3 regions of the Neobacillus sp. BF23-41 genome follow, and region 3 is predicted to be linked to each of the others. Evidence: riboswitches for the same ligand, from Rfam matches in the RefSeq annotation. Region 3 holds a riboswitch; each other region holds the start of a gene.
The links. A riboswitch is a leader RNA that binds a small molecule or an ion and turns the genes downstream of it on or off. The one in region 3 is predicted to bind thiamine pyrophosphate.

Region 1 (6,337 bases), on a different contig from region 3:
TGAAGTGGCCACAACAGAAGAAATTTTTCGAAATCCCAAGCATCCCTATACAAAAGCATTATTAAGTTCCTATCCCATTCCAAACCCTGAAATGAGATCGAAAGAGAGAATTGTAATACCAGGAGATGTACCGAGCCCGGCCAATCCTCCAAGCGGGTGCAGTTTTCATACACGCTGCCCCATTGCTACAGCAATTTGCAGGGAACAAATTCCAGTGCTAAAAGGAAAGGAACATAGTGTGGCATGCTTTTCTATTAAAGATGTTTAGGAAGAATATTTATTTTTAGAGAAAGAAGGTGTGAAATTGGTTCCATATGTTATTCGTAGGATTTTAATCGCCATTCCTGTCTTATTTGGGGTAACGATTGTAAACTTTATTATTATCAATATTGCGCCAGGAAACCCTGTTGATATGTTTGTTGATCCCAATACTTCTACGGAACTACTCAATTTGCGAAAAGAACAATTAGGCTTGAATGATCCGTTATGGGTTCAATTTTTCCATTGGCTGGGTAACCTTCTGCAAGGCAATTTGGGCTTTTCCTTTTCCACTTATGAGCCTGTGTCGAAGTTAATAGTAGATAGGATTGGCCCAACTTTTGAATTAATGTTACTGGCACTGATCGTTGGTTTAGTGATTGCTCTTCCTATTGGAATTATTAGCGCAGTAAAACAATACAGCAAGCTTGACTATTTTGTTACTGGTTCATCCTTTTTTGGAATTTCAATCCCTCATTTTTTTCTTGGATTGGGTCTTATTTATATCTTTGCAGTTAAATGGCAAATCCTCCCTGCTGGTGGGATGTCCACTCTCGGAAGTGAGGGTAGTTTCATAGATAAGGTAAACCATCTAATCCTTCCTGTCCTTGTACTGGCAACCGGGATTGCTGGACAGTATGTCCGCTATATCCGGGCAAGTTTACTAGAAGTTCTAGGTCATGATTATTTAAGAACAGCAAGGGCAAAAGGATTAAAAGAAATGGTCGTAACAAATAAACATGCTTTAAAAAATGCCTTAATTCCAATCATTACCGTCATTGGACTGGAAATTCCGTTCCTGCTTGGAGGTGCTGTCATAACGGAGCAAGTATTTCAATGGCCTGGAATGGGACAGCTTACCATCCAATCGATTATGTCAAGGGATTATCCCACATTAATGGCACTAAATCTATTAACTGCTTTTATGGTTTTATTTGCAAACCTATTTACTGATATTCTTTATTCTTTTGTTGATCCGCGCATTAAGTATAAATAGGAAAGGAGGAATTGACTATGCCGATACTGGAAACGAATCTCAAAAAAGAGATGGAGGCACCAAAGCTACATACAGAAATGTCTTATTTTGAGATTGGCAAGGAAGAAACACCTTTTAAACTCGTTGTTAAACGATTTATGAAACATCGTTTAGCGGTAGCAGGTAGTATTTTCATGCTCCTTATCATCCTTATTGCCGTTTTTGCACCAGTTATTACGACTAAGGATCCCTATCACGTCTTTGACGAGTTTTCTGCACCTCCTTCTGCTGAGCACTGGTTAGGCACCGATCAAGTGGGTCGGGATGTTTTCACTCGCTTGGTTTATGCTTCTAGAGTGTCGATGATGGTAGGTCTTGGCGCTGTTATGATCTATACCGTCATTGGTACGATTATCGGTGCGGTGTCAGGATACTTTGGCGGGTGGATTGATACCTGTTTAATGCGTTTAACAGATGTTTTTATGTCCTTTCCAAGCCTCATGCTAATTCTAGTCGTCGTTAGCATTTTGGGACCAAACCTTTTGAATATTATCTGGATTTTGGGACTTCTTGGCTGGCCCTCCGTTGCCAGACTTGTCCGGGGGAGTGTTCTCACGTTAAAGCATGTTGATTTTGTAAAATCGGGAATTGTGCTTGGATTAAGTACACCTCGGATTTTATTTCAGCATATTTTACCGAATGCGATGGCTCCGATAATAGTCCAAGCTACGTTTGGAATTGCTGCAGCGATCATTGTTGAAGCATCTCTAAGTTTTCTGGGAATGGGAGTGCAACCTCCAACAGCCAGCTGGGGAAATATGCTTACTGACGCTCAATCATTAACTGTATTAACTTCACAACCATGGCTTTGGCTTCCCCCTGGGGTAATGATTGTTCTAGTTGTACTTGGAATTAATTTTATTGGCGATGGAATGCGTGATGCCTTAGATCCGAAATCAATGAAATAGGAATCCTACTTAATGAAAGAATGAATGGCATTATATTTTAATAAAGAAAAGAGGGCAAATGTGAAAAAAGTTAAATTAAAGTTTTGTACCATTTTTTCGATTGCTTTGCTATTATTCCTAAGTGCATGTACAGGTGCTGATGAATCATCCTCTACACCAACGAAAAATGGCAAGGAAAATGGATCATCAAGTCAAGGTGATACCATTGTTGTGGGAATATCCAATGCATTAGGTACCATTAATCCGATTAATGCTCGTGATCAGGGAGCATGGACGATTTCATCCATTTTATTTGACCCTTTCTTTGAAGAAAGCGAATCAATGGAATATCTGCCTAAATTAGCAGAGAGCTTTGAAACAAAGGATAACCAAGCGTTTACCATAAAAATAAATTCAAAGGCAACGTGGACGGATGGAAAGCCAGTTACTACTGAAGACGTTAAATTTACGTTTGACACGATGGCGAATCCTAAAGTTCAAAGCATCGGCTTGAAAAACCTTCATGTTATTGATGGATTAGATGAAAATGGTGTACTGACTAAAGGAGAAACGAGTGTTAAGGGTATTGAAATTGTCGATGACAAAACATTCGTCATTCATACCAAAAACCCGGTAGATCCAAATTACATGAAAGGCTGTTTAGTCAATATCCGGACAATCCCTAGTCATATCCTTAAAGATAAAGATCCTGCTACTCTTCATCAAAATCCATATTTGTTAAAACCAACTGTAACGGATGGTGCCTATACGCTTAAAAATTTCAGCCCAGAAACACTAGTAGAACTTAAGGCCAATCCTAGCTATTACCGTGGTGCTCCAAAGACTGAAAAGCTATTCTTTAAAGTTGTGCCTTCTGCTAATTTAACGGCTCAGCTTCAAACAGGTGAAATTCATTTGAATTATCCTGCTGTAGGTCCCATCGCTATTCAAGATTATGAAAAAGTGAAAAATATGGCCAATGTTCGGTCAGTTGAAGGAAAAGGATATGATTATCAAGAGATATACTTTAATATGAAAACCATTTCTGACCCAAAAATGCGTCAAGCTATTGCTTATGCCATTAACCGGCCTCAAATTGTTGAGAAACTGTTAAAAGGGAAATCAGATATTATTGATGGAGCATATACACTCCCGCATCCATATTTAGATAAAAGCATTAAGAATTATGAATATGATTCCAAAAAGGCGAAGGAATTAATAGAGGAATCTGGATGGGATAAGAGTAAACCCATTCGACTTAATGTTCCTGTTGGAAACCAGGTTCGTGAACAAGCAGCAGTGATTATTTCTGAAAACCTTCGTGCAGTCGGTCTAAAGGTACAAATTCAAAAGTACGATTTCTCTACATATTTACAAAAAGCTGCGAAGCATGATTTTGATTTAATGTTCCTTGGAATCCCTTACCAAATTGATCCAGATATTAGTTCGAATTATGTTACCAATGCTGCTTATAATTTTGCAGGTTATAGTAATCCGGAAATGGATCAATTATTATCACAAGGCGCTTCAGAACCAAACCCTGAAAACAGGAAAGTAATTTATAATAAAGCACAAGAAATTTTGCATAACGACCTGCCAACCTTAACCATTTATACGGAACATCAAATGGGGGCGGTTTCCAAAAAAGTGAAGGTAGGTACACCAAAACAATTTGGCATGTTCTATGATGTGCAAAATTGGGAAATAGAAAAATAATTTAAGAAAAGAGAATATGATGTAATAAAGCTGACCTCGGTTCTAAACTGGGGTCATTTATTTTTATAGAAGAGCATGATCAATAGATTATTGTAAAATAATTACGTTCCTTGAAATGTGAAAAGGATAAATGGAATTCCTTCTTTTGAAATCCTAACCTATAAACGGAGGAAAGATTAGAAGATTATCTTACAAAGCCGATGAATGTGACTGAAGTTTTTTTGAAAAGTCTATTTTCGCAAGGAAGGCTAAAAATCCCCGAATCCATTAATGGATTCGGGGATATTATTTGATTTAATTTTGCTTATATCATTTTATTTCATGACGTTGTTCAATAAGTTTTTCAATTCTTTCTAATTCTTGTTTATTGTTAAGAAGTTCTTTTTTGTTTTCCTGTACTAATTTTTGAAATGACATGTTATTCGTTTTACGCATGATGTTCCTCCTGATGTATATGTTTCGTATTAGTAGATGATCAGAATAGAATAGTTTCAATTTTTATTTTTTGTTGGAATTTATTCTATATTAATATAATAATGTATTTTTAGACTTTTTTGATTATTAATTTTGAACATTTTGTGACAGATTATATTTCCATTAAAAGATAGTAGAGATTTTGGCTCTGTACTCCAAAAGTATTGTATATCCATAATTTGCAAATCATAGCGAATTGTTCTCGTATGGAATATGCTGTCTGCGATTCTTTCTTTCTACTGTCACGATACTATAGATGAAGTTTATTGAATTTTTCTTAAGCCCTTCCCAGCATGAATCTCTCGAATACCTTCCTCGCAAACCCCGTAAGAACGCCAAGAACAAGTTTCACAGACAACTTGAATATCGGCGGGGATGACATGTTTTAGGATATGGGACTCAATATCCTCCCATCTAAGAATTTGTCCGATTTTAAGGTTCATTTTGTCTAAAATAACGGCATCTCTTTCATAGATCTGGTCGTCTTGGCAATGGTATTCACCTGAATTAGGGAACTTTTCACACAACTGATCTGGTCCCTTTACAAGCTGAATCAACGTTTTTGGGTAGTTTCTCAAGGTTTGATGCAAAAGCGTCATATTTTCCACGTATTCTTGGGAATAGCCCATTCCCCGATAGCCTAGAAGGCAAAAAAGATGATGTCCTCGTAGCTTATACATTATTCTCCCCCAGTTTGTTTACTCCCTTTTTATATTAATAGTAAACTATGATTGTAATTCGGTTAACATCTATAAGTTTTATTCTACCATAAATAAGAAAAACATTTGACATTTCTACCTGAAGTGTTAACATTAGCCATGCAGGGAAATCATTACATGACAATTAAATAAATGACGCAATTCCGCTAGAGGTGCCTTTTTAAAAGGCTGAGATTGAAGTACTACTTCGGGACTCTATGAACCTGATCTGGGTAATACCAGCGTAGGGAAGTGGAAAACGGGATATTTGAAGAACGTATGTTTCTATTTCGAATTTTCGACCACTTTCTTACCTAAAGAAAGTGGTTTTTTGTTTTTTACTTTAAGCCTTCGATCTTCGGAATCTGCTTAAAAGGAGGGACGGGTATTTCAACTAGTATAAAAGATAAAGAGTTACATATTATCTCCAATGGAAATATGCCAATCGAACAGTTATGTGAAATTGTATGCGAAATTCATCCTTATATAACCGCGATTCATTTGCGGGAAAAACAAAAAACAGCACAGGAACTTTTCCAAGCCGTCCAACGGTTAACAAATGAAAACATCCCACTATCAAAGATTATCATTAATGACCGAGTCGATGTTGCCTGCGTTACCAGGGCTAGAGGAGTTCAATTAACCTTCCATAGTTTGGATGCAGCGCTTGTGAAAGAATATTTTCCTCAGCTTTTGCTCGGGAACTCCATCCACTCCTACGAGGAAGGACAACAAGCAAAAGAGAATGGTGCTGATTACGTGCTATATGGCCATGTCTTTCCTTCGCAATCAAAACCGGGTAAGACCCCAAAAGGACTAGAGGAATTAGCAAGGCTCACCCAATTAGACATCCCGGTAATAGCCATCGGCGGAATCACACCTGAAAATACGGGGCAGGTACTTCAAGCAGGGTCAAAAGGGATCGCAGTCATGTCAGGAGTTTTAGATGCTCACGATCCATTAGCAGCAGTTAAGGCTTACCTAAATGTATTAAATGGAGATGAACAAAGTGGAAAAATCATTTGATGTGGCCATTATTGGAGGAGGAATTATCGGGTCCTCGATTGCCTATCAGCTCGCAAAAAGGGGAAGAAAAGTCGTCATAATTGAGAAGGACCGAGTCGCTTGCCAAGCATCCAGTGCGGCTGCCGGAATGTTGGCAGCACAAGCAGAGCTGGAACAAGACGGTCCTTTATTCCAGCTAGCTTTAAAAAGTCAAGCGATGTTTTCAACGCTCGCAAGTGAGTTATTTGAATATACGGGAATTG
Region 2 (6,337 bases), on a different contig from region 3:
TTATGGGATAACCGTTGTGATGGTGATCGGAGCGTTATCCGTCGATGAAGTGGTCACGAGAACATGGCCAACACTTGATTTGATACGAAGTTTTGAGGTAACCGGTTTGATCTTTGAACGGTTTGATTCTTTGTTGCTGGTGGTTTGGATTATGCAAATGTTTACTACCTTTACCATCAGCTACTACGTAGGTGCTTTAGGGCTGGCTCAACTTTCGAAAAAGAACATTAGTTCATTTATGTTTGGTTTACTTCCGCTTATTTTCGTCATTTCCATCACCCCCAAAAATATCAATGATCTATTTAAACTTGGGGATATGATTAGCAATTTTGCATTGTTTTTATTTGGTTTACTACCACTTCTCCTTCTTATTATCGCGAGATGGAAAGGAAGAAAACAATGAAGTTAAGTCATAACAATATACGATTTCTCTTGGTTTCGCTGTCTGTCCTTTTACTCTTTTCTCTTACAGGCTGTTGGAGCAGTCATGAAATTGAAGAGCTAAGCTTGGGTGTAGGGGTGGCATTCGATATAGGGAAGAAGTCAACCATAGAGAAAAAGATAAACGAACAAGATGAAGGCTATTCCAAAAAAGATCAGATTACTACAACTTATCAACTTATTACCTCACAATTAGCAAGTTCAATGAGTAAAGAAGGGGGATCGCAACAACAATCTTATGTTAATATTTCTGAAACGGGAGACTCCATCCTTCAAGAGGTTCGTGAATTATCATTAGTAACGGATCTTCCTTTTAATGCCAGTCACATGAAAGTCATTGTAATCGGTGATAAACTTGCACGATCGTATAGTTTAGATCGATTACTTGATCAATATCTTCGGGATAATGATTTTAGACCAAGCTGCCTTATGTTTATTAGTAAAGGGAGAGCTACCAATACCCTAGTATCAAAGAAAGCAGGAGAAGTTCCAGCATTTCGTCTGTTTGGAATGGTAGATAATGCCTATCGAACGACAAGAATTTTGCCTCCTATCTCGATTATTAAATTAGACGGTAAGCTACAATCAGGATCCAGTTTTCTTTTGCAAAATGTGATCTCGGCTAATGGAGAAGTGAAATTTGCAGGAGCTGCCGTGATAAAAGGAAAGACAAAAAAACTGCGTGGTTTTTTAAATGAAGAGGAATTAGAGGGGATAACATGGATAACAGGCAAGGGGAAAGGCGGTGTGGTGAAAAGTTTTGATAAACAGACGAGTGGGCTAATTGTATATGAGCTTGAGTCTATGAAAAGTAAAATCACCTCTCATGTTAAGGGAAACAATATCTCTTTTGATGTAAACATCGAATCAGAAGGGCGATTATCTGAGAATTGGGTGGTTTCAGGTAACTCTTTTGATAATACATTTCTAAAAAGGGCAGAAGAATCCACCGAAAAAGAAGTAAAACGATTGGTTGTTCATACAATTAAAAAAACGCAAAAGGAATATCGAGTAGACGTTGCTGGCTTTGGAAACCGTTTAAGAATTGAGCATCCGAAAGTATGGGAAAAAGTCAAAAAAGATTGGGATCAAACATTCAGTGAGGTTCCAATTTACTACAACGTAAAAATAACAATGAAAGATTATGGAGCGTCAGGTCACAAGTAAGACTTCTTTTTTTAGGGTACAAAAAAAGAATTATTCTTCTTAAAACCCAAGCAAGAAGATATCTAACCTTTCTCTCTATCCTAGACATACTATCTAAAACGACTATATCACTTTAAATAATATTATGTATTTCATTTTTACCGATACTCATATATAATGTAACTTAATTGAATATAAATAACTAGGGGTGCCCAATAAGTTGGGCTGAGAAAGAAACACGATGAAGTTTCTTGACTCTTGGGACCTGATCTGGATCATACCAGCGTGGGGAAGTTAGAATTGACAAACTTTACTGCACCTATACTTCTGCATACATATTAGCCGGGTCCAACCATTTATGGGCCCGGCTTTTTGATGTACTTTTATACGCTTTTCCACTTGTTATGTTCTTTATCTCGTCCTTTATATTCAAAAAAAGGAGAGATATATTATGTCAACGACTTCATTAAACGAACAAAACATTTCCATCATGTCTAGTTTTCCAGGAAGTAAAAAAGTATATGTAACAGGTTCGAGATCCGATATTAAAGTACCAATGCGTGAAATTGAGTTAAGCCCGACAACAGGTACGTTTGGTGAAGAGGAAAACCTTCCAGTACGCGTGTATGATACAAGCGGTCCTTATACGGATCTAAATTATTCTGTAGACATTTCAAAAGGTCTTCCTGCTATTCGAAGCACATGGATTCATGAACGATCAGATGTTGAAGAATATGAAGGTCGAGAAATTAAGCCTGTAGATAATGGGTATAAGGAAGAAAATGATCCTCGTGCCAATCATAACGTGTTTCCAGGTTTGAAGCGCAAACCATTACGTGCAATAAAAGGGAAAAATGTCACACAGCTTCATTATGCAAAAAAGGGAATTATTACTCCTGAAATGGAATTTATCGCAATAAGGGAAAATATGAAACCTGAATTTGTACGTGAAGAAGTTGCAAAAGGTCGAGCGATTATTCCTTCTAATATCAATCATCCAGAGTCAGAACCTATGATAATAGGACGTAATTTTCATGTTAAAATTAACGCGAATATTGGTAACTCTGCTGTTTCATCATCCATCGAACAAGAGGTTGAAAAAATGACTTGGGCGACACGCTGGGGTGCTGATAATATTATGGATCTATCAACAGGTAAAAACATTCATAAAACAAGAGAATGGATTATTCGAAACTCAGCTGTTCCTGTCGGCACCGTCCCCATTTATCAAGCACTTGAAAAAGTAAATGGTGTTGCTGAAGATCTTACATGGGAGGTTTACCGTGATACCTTGATCGAACAAGCGGAGCAAGGTGTTGATTACTTCACAATTCATGCTGGTGTTCTTTTACGATATGTTCCATTAACGGCAAAACGGTTAACAGGTATTGTATCCCGCGGTGGATCAATCATGGCACAATGGTGTTTACACCACCATAAAGAAAGTTTTTTATATACTCATTTTGAAGAAATCTGCGAAATAATGAAGTCTTATGATGTTGCATTCTCTTTAGGGGATGGTTTACGTCCTGGGTCTATTGCTGATGCCAATGATGAAGCGCAGTTTGCAGAATTAGAGACTCTTGGAGAGCTAACAAAAATTGCATGGGAACATGATGTACAAGTAATGGTTGAAGGACCTGGACACGTACCTATGCACCTAATTAAAGAAAATATGGATAAACAACTAGAAGTGTGTCAGGAAGCACCATTCTACACACTTGGACCTCTTACGACTGATATAGCACCTGGTTATGATCACATTACATCTGCAATTGGGGCTGCAATGATTGGTTGGTATGGTACAGCTATGCTTTGTTATGTAACGCCTAAAGAACATTTAGGATTACCGAATAGAGAGGATGTTCGTGTAGGGGTTATTACTTACAAAATTGCCGCCCATGCTGCTGATTTGGCAAAAGGACATCCAGGAGCCCAAAAAAGAGATGATGCCTTATCAAAAGCTCGTTTTGAATTCCGTTGGAGAGATCAGTTTAATTTATCTTTAGATCCTGAACGAGCAATAGAATATCATGATGAAACTTTACCTGCGGAAGGTGCAAAAACAGCACATTTCTGTTCAATGTGTGGACCAAAATTTTGTAGCATGAGAATCTCTCAAGATATTCGTAATTATGCGAAAGAAAACAAACTTGATACGAATGAAGCTATTGAAACAGGTATGAAGGAAAAAGCTAAGGAGTTTAAGCAATCTGGGGGCAACATATATCAGTAACTTTCTTGGGAGGTTATACGGATGAATGTTCAAAAGATTAAAAAGGAAATTACGCAAATGAAAACTAGCCTTGCTTTTTTAGAGGAGCGTTTAAAGGGGATTCAGCAAAATTGTGCTGTTAATGAGCATTGTTGATTTCCTGCTTAAATTAATAGTACTGGTTCGGTAGAGAAAGCAAAAGCAGCCTAAACGGAACTTGAAAACATCACTCTGATTTGAGCAATAATAGTGCCAGTCACAAGCCATTACTTAGAGTGACTGGCACATTTTTCTGTGGTAATCAAAAATTTTGCGGGACAGATCTGATACATAGTATAGAAAAAGGCACAACTAGCAATATAGCCTAGTTGTGCCTTTTTGCGTGCAAAACTTCCGATTGTCCCCTATAAGGCCGTCCACCTTTTCTGCTAGAGCCTAATATTTTAACCAGTTGATGGAATACCGTTAACATGGTAAGTTTAATCTATATTTAATTCGTTTATTAAACTTACAAAAACAAGTAAATGGATTCAAATAGAAAGGATTTCAAATTCCACCTAAAAAAATCACAAATTATCCTAAAAAAAGAACATTCAAAAACATTCGAAAGATTCATAAAATGAGAGACAGGAAAACGTTTTCAAATGGGGGGAATCAAATGAATGTAATCAAAAAAGTAGGTCTAGTCATCGATGCCATTTTTGAAAAATTCACACTACTATCGTTAATTGCTTTAATTTTTGTCGTCACCCTACAAGTTTTTACCAGGAAATTATTTAATTTTGTTTTCTTTTGGTCAGAGGAAGTTACTCTTTTGTTACTCGCTTGGTTTGCCTTTATGGCCATAGCAGTGGGATTTCGAGAGTATATCCATTTAGGCATTGATTCTTTCACGAATCTATTTCCTAAAAGTTTTAATAAAGTTTTAGATAAAATTATCAGTGCCTCTATTTTTGCTTTCGGATTATATTTGGTGATCCAGGGCTGGGACTTCACGGTATTGATGATGGATTCAACCCTGCCGGCGACAAAATGGCCAAGTAGTATCACTTATGCGGTTATGCCTGTCACGGGTGTGATGATTTGTGTATATTCGCTTTTGCAATTCTTTAACATTAACACCACTCGTCACAAAGAGATAGAGGAGGGTATGTAACTTGGACAGCAACACAATTGGGATCATTATCTTACTTTCAAGCTTTGTTATTTTAATCTTACTTCGTTTTCCCATTGCCCTTACGTTGATTGCCTCGTCACTACTGACGGTTATCTATCTTGGTATACCCCTACCGGTAGTGGGCCAGCAAATGATTCAAGGGATGAATTCCTTTTCTTTACTTGCCATTCCGTTCTTTATTTTGACAGGACAAATTATGAGTGAGGGCGGCCTTGCGACTCGAATTGTGAATCTGGCAAGTTTAATGGTTGGAAGAATCCGCGGTGGGCTCGCCATGGTTAACAGTGTAGCTGCATTGTTCTTTGGAAATATCTCTGGTTCTGCCGTCGCCGACGTTTCTTCTGTTGGTTCAGTTATGATTCCGATGATGAAAAAGAAGGGATACGAAGCAGACTATGCAGTGGGAGTAACGATTGCATCGGCCATTCAAGGTGTGGTAGTTCCGCCGAGTCATAATCTTGTTTTATATTCCTTAGCAGCAGGTGGTGTTTCCATCGCCAGTTTATTTATGGCTGGGATTGTTCCTGGATTTATTATGTTAATTTCCTTGATGATCACAGGTTACATTATTGCTAGAAAACGAGGCTACCAAAAAGCGGACCCTGTTCCAAAGTCAGAAATTGGCGGGATCCTTCTACATGGACTTTTATCCTTAAGCCCAGCTGTCATTATTCTGGGCGGGATTATGAGTGGCTGGTTTACCGCAACGGAATCTGGGGCATTAGCTTGTTTGTATTCTTTTATTCTAGCTTTTGTTGTCTATAGGGAAGCAAAATTTTCGAATGTATGGAAAATATTAACCCGGACGATGAGAACTGTTTCGATGGTATTTTTCTTAATAGCAGCATCCGCTTCATTTGGCTGGATATTAGCTTACTTGAAAATTCCTTCAATGGTAACGGACTTATTTTTAAATATTTCTGATAACCCAATTATTATTCTATTGATTATTAATATTTTGTTGCTTCTCCTTGGAGCACCAATGGACATGGCGCCAATGATTTTAATTATGACACCTATTCTCCTTCCAGTTGTAACCAGCTTTGGGATGGATCCCGTGCACTTCGGAATTGTCCTGATTTTAAATGCTGGGATTGGCCTTTTAACGCCGCCGGTAGGAACCGTTTTATTCGTCGGATGTGCGATAGGAAAGGTCTCGATACAACAAGGGACAAAAGCAATGATGCCATTTTTCTATGCTTTACTAATTGTTCTGTTGGTTATTACCTATATTCCTGAGGTAGTCCTTTGGCTTCCTAATATGTTAGTCAAGTAACCGAAGGAAAGGTGAAAATAAAAAAATAAAATTTTTTAAGGGAGGGTTACAAGAATGAAGAAAAAAAAGATTACAGGAATTC
Region 3 (6,337 bases):
CCGGTTGGAACGACAAGACCAACTACTGATTTGGAACAGCCGTATTTTTCAAGTCTTTCCATCATTCTTGGTAAAGCGGATTCAGAGGATGAAGTACCTAGCACCAAGAGAATTTCTTCTTTAATATAAGCGATAAATTTAAAAATATTAAATCCATAAAGTTTCGCGATCGAACCTAGGACAAAGACGATGAAAAGAAACATCGTTGCATAAACGCTTCCCATCAATTTCCCAAGCGATACTAAAGAACCTAGACCAAAATTACCAATCGTATAGGCCATTGCACCAGATGCTGCAATTGGTGAAAATTTCATTACGATATTAACAATCTTAAAGAATATCTCCGTAAATTGCTCAAACAAGGCAACAACTGGTTTTCCTTTTTGCCCCAAGGAAGCAAGTGCAATTCCAAACAGGACAGCAAAGAATAAAATTGGAAGCAGCTCGCCCTTCGCCATTGCCCCGACAAAATTATCAGGAATAATTCCTAAAATAAATTCGATAAATCCATGGCTTGTTTCTTTAGCCTGCGTGGTAAATTGTGAAATATCACCGCCTTTTACGGAATCTGTATTAAACCCAGATCCTGGCTTAATGATATTAACTAGGAGTAAACCAATCGCTAAAGCAAACGTCGTTACAATTTCAAAATACAGGAGCGCTTTCCCGCCGATACGCCCAACCTTCTTCAAATCCCCCATGTTACCGATACCAATGACTATTGTAAAAAATACAATTGGAGCAATGACCATTTTAATTAACTTGATAAAGATATCCGCCAAAACCTTTAATTCTGTACCGAATTTCGGAAAAAGAAATCCGATGACAATCCCAAGTACGATCCCCAATAATACTTGGACGGTCAAATTTTTGAAATTAATTTTCATTTTCTCATACACCCCTTTGTTTTATAAAACTGTTACCGCTTTCAAACCCACCCAAGCACATAATAAATGAAAATTCAGATAATAGTAAGGTTTTGGTCATATTGGTCTTATTGTTCCTTTTGTTATAGAAAATACCTTAAATAACTCTCATATTAATCGAACAAAAAATGCTATCTATGAATTTACTATTTTAATAAAATAGGCCATGATAATAATATAAAGGGAAATATAGTTTCATTTAATGTAAGGGGGAGCAGGGGGATGTTTCCGTTAAAAGTACTATTGATTGAAGATGATCCGATGGTTCGAGAGGTACACCGCCAATTCATTGATAGGATTGAAGGGTTTTCGATTATCGGAATCGCCTCCAATGGGATGGAAGGGTTAAGATTAATGAAAGAACTCTGTCCGGATCTGGCGATTATCGATATTTATATGCCTTATATGGGTGGATTGGAAATGCTCAGCGAACTTCGTTCAGAGGCCTATTCAGTGGATGTGATAGCGATTACAGCTGCGAGCGATATCGAAACCATCCACCGTGTAAGACAACAAGGGGCTGTTGATTACATCATAAAACCGTTTACCTTTGATCGAATTAAAAAGTCACTTGATAATTATAAAAACTATCGAGTGAAATTAGGAGAAAAGAAAGCTCTTTTACAGGAGGAGCTCGATCAAATTTTATTTATTGATAGCAAAGAAGAAAGCGAAAGAGAGAGTTTACCCAAGGGATTAAATATGAATACGTTAATAAAAATTACCCATTTTATTTCGCAGGAAAAAGAACCTGTTTCTGCGGAAGAAGTGGCGGAAAGCATAGGAATGGCTCGGGTAACGGCTCGAAGATACCTTGATTACTTAGAAAAAGAAGGAAAAGTCAAGATTCATATCCATTACGGGGGCGTCGGTAGACCTATCAACCGTTACGGTGTTTAACGCAAATACCTTGAAAAGATTGCCTGTAAGAAAGGGGGAATCATGTTGGGGTGGAAAATAGGGTTGTCCAAACCAAAACTTCGTTTACAATCGACGATAACCCTGCTGGTTTGTATCGTGGTCGTGATGGCATTGTTAGTAACCGAGATTTTAATCACCAACAGAATTTCACAGGAAACAGAGAAAAACCAAGCCGAGAAAGCAACAGATATTGCGAGGATTGTTGCAAGCTCTCCGATTGTCATGAATGGGCTTAAAAATAAAACAGCAGAGAAGGATATCCAAACATTTGCGAATGATATTAAACAATCAACGCATGTTGAATTTATCGTCGTAATGGACATGTATGGAACAAGAAAATCACATCCTAACCGCAACCTATTAGGTCTGCATTTTGTCGGTGGAGATGAAGGACCTGTTTTAAAAGGGAAAGAGCATATTTCCATTGCCAAAGGGACATTGGGATTGTCTTTACGCTCGTTTGTTCCAGTGTATGATCAAGAAAATAAACAAATAGGAGCAGTAGCGGTTGGGATTTCTTTAGAAAAAGTTAATCAGGCGATCGAACAAAGTAGGAAAATTATTTTGATCGGTGTAGGAGTCGGAATTCTAGTTGGGATTCTAGGAGCCCTTTTTCTAGCAAGAAAAATCAAAGCGATTCTTTTTGGACTTGAGCCGAGTGAGATGGCAAAATTGCTTGAGGAACGTAGTGCGATGCTTCAATCCACCAAGGAAGGAATTTTGGCAGTTGACCAGGATGCGTTTACCACTCTCGTAAATAATGAGGGGATCCGACTTCTTCAAAAGGCTGGCATTCATGGGTCCTTTTTAGGAAGAAAAGTGGATGACTACATGCCAAATTCAATGCTATCTTCCGTTCTAGAAACAGGGGAATCTCAATTAGACCAAGAACAAGAAATCAATCATATTACCATTTTAACCAATCGGGTTCCGGTTGTTGTCAAAGGAAAGATTGTCGGTGCGATTGCTACCTTCCGAGAAAAAACCGAAATCAAGCAATTAGCTGAACAATTAACTGGTGTAAAGCTATACGCGGAAGCACTGAGAACCCAATCACATGAATTCATGAATAAACTGCATGTAATATCAGGTTTAATTCATATAAAAGACTATCAAATGGTCTCGTCATACATTACCAAAATTGTCGATCACCAACAAACTGAGGTAGAATTTGTTATTAGTCGTTTTAAAGATCCTGTTTTAGCAGGTTTTATTGTAGGAAAACTTAGCTTTGCTAGGGAAAATGGCTGTGAATTAATCATTGATGGGGAAGGAAGTCTACCTGAACCACAACAGCAGGAAATAACGCATGAAGTGGTTACGATCCTAGGGAATTTAATCGATAATGCACTAGATGCTGTTGCGGACCGTCCAAATAAAAAAGTTACCTTAAGGTTTGACTATTACGATGATGTCCTTGCCTTAGAGGTTCATGATACAGGTAAAGGAATCGATGAGGATGTAAGAAATCGATTATTTATCAAAGGATATTCTACCAAGGGTGAAAACCGCGGAATCGGTTTATCATTAGTGCAGCGAAGCTTGGAAAAATTAAATGGACAGATAGAAATTCTTTCCCAAAAAGATAAAGGGACAACATTTATTGTTACTTTCCCTTATAAAAGCAAACAATAATAATGTTATGTTAACTGATATTTTTTCCTTTACATTCTAGTGCCATAGGAATATTATGTAGTTAGTTAAATAAAGTATTAGATCTACTAGGGGTGCCCTGTAAACAGGCTGAGAGAAAATGGAGAAATTTTCAACCCTTCGGACCTGATCTGGGTAATACCAGCGTAGGAAAGTAGCCAAGTGAATGTTAATTATTTCTTTGACTAACTAACCAGGTCCATTATTGGATCTGGTTTTTTTATTTTAAAAAAAGAAACGGGGAAATTGAGATGGAAAAAAATAGTTTGTATGAAACGTTGGAAGAAGTTAGAAAGGTTAACCCACTGGTACATAATATTACCAATGTGGTCGTTACGAATTTTACGGCAAATGGGCTTCTTGCCCTTGGTGCCTCACCGGTCATGGCATATGCAGCCGAGGAAGTAGCAGATATGGCCAAGATTGCAAGTTCATTAGTATTGAACATTGGAACATTAAACCCACAGACAGTAGATTCGATGATTATTGCCGGAAAAGCGGCCAATGAATCCGGTGTTCCCGTCATATTTGACCCGGTTGGTGCAGGGGCTACCCGCTATCGAACCGAAACCGCGCAAAGAATTATGAACGAGGTAAATGTCTCTGTGATTAGAGGAAACGCAGCCGAAATTGCCAATGTGGTTGGTGAAAAGTGGGAAATTAAGGGCGTCGATGCTGGGGATGCAAAAGGAAATATCATTGAACTAGCTATTACTTCAGCACAAAAATTGAATGGTCTTGTCGTCATCACTGGAAAAGAGGATGTCGTTTCGGATGGGAAAACAACCTATGTCGTGTCAAATGGACATCCAATTTTAACGAAGGTGACAGGCACTGGCTGTTTATTAACCTCTGTGATTGGAGCGTTTGCAGGAGTGGAGAAGGACCTGCTTCAAGCTTCAGTGGCTGCTTTAACGTATTATGGAATCGCAGCAGAGAAGGCAGCGGCAAAAACAGTTGAAATGGGACCTGGAAGTTTCCAAATCGAATTTTTAAACCAATTAGCTTTAGTTGCTACCGATGATATCATTTCACATGCTTCTTTTAAAAAGTTTAATCGATAACTGGAGGTAATTTGAATGAAAAAAGCATTAACAATCGCTGGTTCTGATAGCGGCGGTGGAGCAGGAATTCAAGCGGATTTAAAGACATTTCAGGAATTAGATGTTTTCGGGATGTCGGCATTAACTGCAGTAACGGCACAAAATACTTTAGGAGTCCATGCTGTCTATCCAATGACAGCTGAGGCAGTCGTAAAACAGATCGAAGCGATCGGCGAGGATATCGGTGCGGATGCGGTGAAAACAGGAATGCTTTTTAATGCTGAAATCATCGAGGCCGTCGCTGCACAGCTCAGGAATTATCAATGGCAAAATATTGTTGTCGATCCAGTCATGATTGCTAAAGGTGGCGCTTCCTTGTTGCAAATGGAAGCCATTTCTGCCATGAAAAAATACTTATTGCCGATAGCAACGGTAATCACCCCGAATATTCCAGAAGCGGAAGTACTAACGGGCATGTCGATTATGACGGTGGAAGATAAACTGGAGTCTGCTAAAAGACTACATGCGTTAGGCGTAAAAAATGTCGTGATTAAGGGTGGCCATGATGAAAATGAGTCTGAATCCACTGATTTATTATTTGATGGAAAGGAATATTACTACTTTACCAGCAAGAGAATTCAGACAAAGAACACACATGGAACAGGTTGTACTTTTTCAGCAGTAATTACTGCTGAACTTGCAAAAGGGGAAACTCTTTATGAAGCAGTATGTATAGCAAAGGATTTTATTCAGGCGGCAATTGAGAACCATTTGGAGATCGGGCAAGGACATGGTCCAACTAACCATTGGGCATATCGAAAAAGGAAAAGCGCTAAGGAGCTGGCTGAATTATGAAAAACCTACAAGCGGCTTTAAGTGTTTATTTTATCATGGGCAGTACCAACTGTTTAAAGGATCCAGCCGAAGTATTAAAAGAGGCAATTGCCGGTGGGATTACACTTTTTCAATATCGAGAAAAGGGTGACGGCGCATTAACTGGAGCTGACAAATATGCACTCGCGAAAGAACTTCAAGCCATTTGCAGAGCACATCATATCCCTTTCATTGTTAATGACGATATCGAGTTGGCTGTGGCAATTGATGCGGACGGTGTACATATCGGACAAGAGGATGAAACGGTATACACAGTTCGAGAGAAGATTGGTGATAGGAGAATCCTTGGGGTTTCCGTCCATTCAACGGAAGAAGCAATGATTGCAATAAGCGGTGGTGCTGACTATTTTGGCATTGGCCCTGTTTTTCCGACAAAAACAAAGGCGGATGCCAAGCCATCACGGGGAACAATACTGATCGAAAAATTACGAAAAGATGGCATTGATATTCCGATTGTTGGGATTGGCGGGATCACGGTAGAAAACGCTCAATCGGTAGTGGAGGCTGGGGCAAATGGGGTTTCCGTTATTACGGCAATAAGCCATGCAGAATCACCAATCGAAGCAGCCAGAGCGTTAAGAAATAGTGTCGGTATTCATGAGAGGTATTCAAATGAACAAAACACATAAACTGACGTTAACTGCGATGATGATAGCCATTGGTACCATTTCAAGCAACCTGTTCTATATACCGATTGGATTTACAAAGGTCTTCCCGGTTCAGCACTTTTTGAACGTTTTATCAGCCGTTCTTTTAGGCCCTTATTATGCTGTAGCTCAGGCCTTTTGCGTTTCCCTGCTAAGAAATCTGATGGGAACTGGTTCGATTTTTGCCTTTCCCGGTAGTATGGTTGGAGCCTTACTGGCCTCGCTATTATTTTGGAAGACTAGAAAGATCTAT

Region 1: linked by a shared signal. The riboswitch ahead of AB7942_RS28420 (thiamine phosphate synthase) and the one ahead of thiM (hydroxyethylthiazole kinase) in region 3 are both predicted to bind thiamine pyrophosphate.
Region 2: linked by a shared signal. The riboswitch ahead of thiC (phosphomethylpyrimidine synthase ThiC) and the one ahead of thiM (hydroxyethylthiazole kinase) in region 3 are both predicted to bind thiamine pyrophosphate.

The regions. Positions count from the first base shown of each region.
Region 1 is NZ_JBGBPR010000042.1:11,555-17,891, forward strand. It holds gene AB7942_RS28390 (ABC transporter ATP-binding protein) at 1-268, shown strand, start outside; gene AB7942_RS28395 (ABC transporter permease) at 305-1,255, shown strand; gene opp4C (oligopeptide ABC transporter permease) at 1,333-2,202, shown strand; gene AB7942_RS28405 (ABC transporter substrate-binding protein) at 2,263-3,897, shown strand; gene AB7942_RS28410 (FbpB family small basic protein) at 4,207-4,332, opposite strand; gene AB7942_RS28415 (DUF1284 domain-containing protein) at 4,635-5,051, opposite strand; TPP riboswitch at 5,229-5,337, shown strand; gene AB7942_RS28420 (thiamine phosphate synthase) at 5,490-6,095, shown strand; gene thiO (glycine oxidase ThiO) at 6,079-6,337, shown strand, end outside.
Region 2 is NZ_JBGBPR010000007.1:148,194-154,530, reverse strand. It holds gene AB7942_RS13415 (spore germination protein) at 1-403, shown strand, start outside; gene AB7942_RS13410 (Ger(x)C family spore germination protein) at 400-1,608, shown strand; TPP riboswitch at 1,782-1,896, shown strand; gene thiC (phosphomethylpyrimidine synthase ThiC) at 2,039-3,823, shown strand; gene AB7942_RS13400 (TRAP transporter small permease) at 4,461-4,958, shown strand; gene AB7942_RS13395 (TRAP transporter large permease) at 4,960-6,255, shown strand; gene AB7942_RS13390 (TRAP transporter substrate-binding protein) at 6,310-6,337, shown strand, end outside.
Region 3 is NZ_JBGBPR010000011.1:83,403-89,739, reverse strand. It holds gene AB7942_RS17365 (dicarboxylate/amino acid:cation symporter) at 1-887, opposite strand, end outside; gene AB7942_RS17360 (response regulator) at 1,149-1,826, shown strand; gene dcuS (DcuS/MalK family sensor histidine kinase) at 1,890-3,482, shown strand; TPP riboswitch at 3,561-3,670, shown strand; gene thiM (hydroxyethylthiazole kinase) at 3,752-4,564, shown strand; gene thiD (bifunctional hydroxymethylpyrimidine kinase/phosphomethylpyrimidine kinase) at 4,580-5,398, shown strand; gene thiE (thiamine phosphate synthase) at 5,395-6,066, shown strand; gene thiW (energy coupling factor transporter S component ThiW) at 6,050-6,337, shown strand, end outside.